2 regions of the Thermoanaerobacter kivui genome follow, and region 1 is predicted to be linked to the other one. Evidence: a T-box and tRNA genes for the amino acid it is inferred to sense, from the RefSeq annotation. Region 1 holds a T-box; the other holds one or more tRNA genes.
The links. The T-box of region 1 lies ahead of ileS (isoleucine--tRNA ligase). A T-box ahead of a tRNA ligase gene usually reads a tRNA of that ligase, here a tRNA-Ile.

Region 1 (2,200 bases):
TACCTGCTTCTAAAGTTACATGCTCTCCTAAGATTATTAAAGAATCTCTGTCATATAAAGGATGGGTAGCCTTCATGCCCTCCAAATCTTTTCCTTTAAATACAGCAATTATTTCATAATCTGAAAGGTTAGCTTCTTTCTTTACAGTATCTAACATATTTTTTGCCATTATATATACTTCGTCTCCAAACTTTGCAAGCGCATAATCAAACACTGGATTTAAAGCAATTGCAAGGTTAGCCGGAATAGTCCATGTAGTAGTTGTCCATATTACAAAATACACATTATTAAGATTCTCAACAATTCCCTTGAATTTCCCCAAATCATCTCTAACTCTAAATTTTACATAAATAGAATCAGAGGTTTCATCAAAGTATTCAATTTCCGCCTCTGCTAAAGCAGTCTCACAGCTGGGGCACCAATATACAGGCTTTAATCCTTTGTAAATATAGCCTTTTTTAGCCATTTCTCCAAATACTTCTATCTGCTTAGCTTCATATTCAGGATTCAACGTAAGATACGGATTATCCCAATCTCCCCTTACTCCTAATCTCTTAAATTGAGCCTTCTGTTTTTCAATTTGAGAATACGCGAAGTCTTTGCACACTTTTCTAAATTCAATAGGACTTACCTCATGCCTTTTTATGCCTAAAGTCTTTATAGCTTGTTGCTCAATGGGAAGGCCGTGTGTGTCCCATCCTGGCACGTAAGGAGCATCATAACCCCGCATTGTTTTGTACTTTACTATAATGTCTTTTAATACTTTATTCATAGCAGTTCCAAGGTGTATATCGCCATTGGCATATGGAGGACCATCGTGTAAAATGTACTTTTCTTTACCTTTATTTTTTTCCAAAGTTTTATGATAAATATCCATTTCTTCCCATTTTTTTAATATCTCTGGCTCTCTTGTTGGTAAATTCGCCTTCATAGGAAAATCCGTTCTCGGCAAATTAAGTGTCTTATTATAATCCATCGTCCACTACCTCCTCACATTTTTTAGAATCTAAAGTTACTTAAAAAAGAAAACTTCCCGTCAGGGACGAGAAGTTCGCGGTACCACCCTATTTATTAAGACAACGAGTGCCACTCACTGTCTTAATCACTCATTTTAGATAACGGGAAACCCGGCACAGCTTACTGCAATTTCAGCCTGCAGCTCAGAGGTGATTTTCAGTAGAAACGAACTTATTGGCTCGCACCTACCGCCAACTCTCTGGAAGTTGCTTCTACTTACTCGTCCTCATCATAGCTTTTAACAATATTTTTTACACAATTATATAATACCACAAGTTTTTCGTCAATAGTATACATATCTATGCAGTCAGAGCAGATTTCACTTTTACCCCATGAAGACTTCCAAGTTTACCAGTAAGAGCCCCTATTTCATCCGTTGTACCATCAACTATTAAAGCGATAACCGATACTCCCCTATCTTTATAGGGTATACCCATTCTTCCTACAATAATGTGGCCGTACTCACTCAATATGTGATTTACCCTATCCGCCACATTTTCTCTATTTTGAATCAATATTCCAACAACCCCTAATCTATTCTGCATCCTTCTCCTCTTCCTCATCTGGAATCAATTCTTTCTCATCTATGGAAAGGATCGCTTCTAATTGTGCTTCTAACAGAGCTTTAAACTTAGCTTTAAAAACATTGAGCTGTTTGCGATACCTTTCTAATTCCATTCTTATCCTTACAACTTCTTGGTTTGCTTTTTCCAATATTTTTTCTGCATTTTGTTGAGCATTTTGTATTATAAGCTGTGCTTCTTTTTCTGCATTTCTCTTTAACTCTTCGGCAGTATTTTGAGCGACAATTAGAGTATTATTTAAAGTAGTTTCCATGTTGATATAACTTTGGAGCTTTTCATTCATTATGTTAATTCTATCTTTTAACTCTGCATTCTCTTTGTATAATAACTCATAATCTTCCATAATTTTATCCAAAAACTCATCAACTTCTTCTTCATTATAACCCCTAAAAGACCGCCTAAATTCTTTGTTGTGTATATCCATAGGTGTCAGCATATAAAATTACCTCCTATCTTTTGTAAAACTACATAAACCTCAAAATATGTACAGAAAAACGCCCTTTCTTCGTCACACCTTTTACTTCTTCCAATTTAATCCTTCCAAAACCCCTCAAAGAAACAACATCCCCTTCCTTAACTTCTGAAGAAGGGTCTTCTAT
Region 2 (2,200 bases), 120 kb from region 1:
AAAACATTGCATAATATATCATTTATTCCATTTTGAGCTATGTCAAAACTGGTATGAGCTGCATAAAGAGATATATCGTTTTTTATAAGTCGGATCAGCAAAGAACCAACTGGATTATCAGTTCTTACATTCTTTATAGGCTTAAAAATTAACGGATGATGAGTGATAATCATGTCAACTTTCTTTTCAATTGCTTCTTTAACAACTTCAAAAGTTGTATCTAATGCCACTAAAACTTTAGATACATCTTTGGAGCCGTCTCCAACAATCAATCCAACGTTATCCCATTCTTCAGCAAGTTTTCGCGGTGCAAGCTTATCCATCATAGAAGCTATTGTTTGACATTTTAAGCCCATCCCTCAACACCTCGAATTTCTCTAATTTTTCTTTTAATTGATTATATTTTTTCTTCTCTTTTGGAAGTTTATTAATAATTCTCTGAATTTTATCTATTTTGTATTGCACAAAATCTTTTAACAAAGGATGATTTTTCTCTATGAGTTTTTGTCCTATATCATAATATATGTCATTTTTGATATTTTGTCTACCATGTTCTGCTACAAGTATTTCATAATACTTTTGTTTTTCTTTTACTAAATCTTCATCATAAATTTTATAACCATTCTCAACAAGATACTTTCTCAGATAATCAGAATCTCTCATGGGCTGTAATATAAATCTTTGGATGGTTTTCGCGATTTCTTTACTTTCCTCAAGTATTTGAGAAATTAAAATTCCACCCATTCCTGCAATTACAACAACTTCTACCTCATGAGGCTTTAAAACAGACAACCCATTTCCTAATCTCGTATCAATAAAGCCTTGCAATCCGCGCTTTTTTATTTCTTCTATAGCCTTATTCAGTGAACCTGATTTTAAATCAGAAGCTATTACGTAAGAAGCTATGTTATTTTCAATAAGGTAAACAGGAATAAAACCGTGGTCAGTTCCTATGTCCGCTACTTTTGTTCCATAAGGTATATATTCAACTATTTTTTTTAATCTCTCAGTCAGCTTCATAAAATCCTCCCAATAAAAAATAAAAAGCATTTGATAGCCTCAAATGCTTTTTAAAATATCTATTTTAATGGTGGGCCTTCAGGGATTTGAACCCCGGACCAATCGGTTATGAGCCGACCGCTCTGCCAGCTGAGCTAAAGGCCCAAAAAATGGCTCCTCAGGTAGGGCTCGAACCTACAACCTACCGGTTAACAGCCGGTTGCTCTACCATTGAGCTACTGAGGAATACAATAATAATTATACAGATTTTTGCCCCATTGTCAAGACAGCTATCTTTTAATCAAGAAAATCTTTCAATTTTTTAGATCGAGAAGGATGTCTCAATTTTCTCAACGCTTTTGCTTCAATTTGTCTTATGCGCTCTCTTGTAACATTAAATTCTTTACCGACTTCCTCTAATGTCCTTGCTCTACCATCATCAAGTCCAAATCTCAACCTTAATACCTTCTCTTCCCTCGGGGTTAAAGTGTCGAGAACATCCATCAATTGCTCTTTTAGCATTGTAAATGCAGCAGCCTCTGCTGGAGCTGGTGCATCTTCATCAGGTATAAAATCCCCGAGATGGCTATCCTCTTCTTCCCCAATCGGGGTTTCTAATGATACAGGCTCTTGAGCTATCTTCATTATCTCCCTTACTTTCTCTTCAGGCATACCCATTTCTTTTGCTAATTCCTCTGGAGTAGGTTCGCGACCCAATTCCTGCAACAGTTGTCTTTGAACTCTTATCAATTTGTTAATAGTTTCTACCATGTGGACAGGAATTCTTATTGTCCTTGCTTGGTCCGCAATAGCCCTTGTAATAGCCTGCCTTATCCACCATGTGGCATAGGTACTGAATTTATAGCCTTTTCTGTAGTCAAATTTTTCTACAGCTTTTAAAAGGCCTAAATTTCCCTCTTGTATCAAATCAAGGAAAAGCATTCCTCTTCCTACATATCTTTTGGCAATGCTCACTACAAGTCTTAAGTTAGCTTCTATAAGCCTTTTTTTAGCTTCTTCATCCCCCTGTTCTATTCTTTTGGCTAATTCTATTTCCTCTTCAGGAGTGAGAAGAGGAATCTTGCCTATCTCTTTTAAATACATTCTGACAGGGTCGTCTATGCTGATTCCCTCAGGAAGAGAAAGGTCAAGGTCTAAATCTTCTTCTGGTATTTCTTCCTGACGAGGTTCCTCTCCCACA

Region 2: it has a tRNA-Ile gene. The T-box ahead of ileS (isoleucine--tRNA ligase) is inferred to sense a tRNA for this amino acid. The anticodon was not compared.

The regions. Positions count from the first base shown of each region.
Region 1 is NZ_CP009170.1:1,431,414-1,433,613, forward strand. Features, by position in the region: gene ileS (isoleucine--tRNA ligase) at 1-976, opposite strand, end outside; T-box leader at 1,036-1,259, opposite strand; gene TKV_RS07275 (TM1266 family iron-only hydrogenase system putative regulator) at 1,317-1,562, opposite strand; gene TKV_RS07280 (DivIVA domain-containing protein) at 1,552-2,037, opposite strand; gene TKV_RS07285 (YlmH family RNA-binding protein) at 2,066-2,200, opposite strand, start outside.
Region 2 is NZ_CP009170.1:1,548,155-1,550,354, forward strand. Features, by position in the region: gene TKV_RS07900 (Nif3-like dinuclear metal center hexameric protein) at 1-356, opposite strand, end outside; gene TKV_RS07905 (tRNA (adenine(22)-N(1))-methyltransferase) at 316-1,020, opposite strand; tRNA gene TKV_RS07910 (tRNA-Ile) at 1,089-1,164, opposite strand; tRNA gene TKV_RS07915 (tRNA-Asn) at 1,171-1,245, opposite strand; gene rpoD (RNA polymerase sigma factor RpoD) at 1,297-2,200, opposite strand, start outside.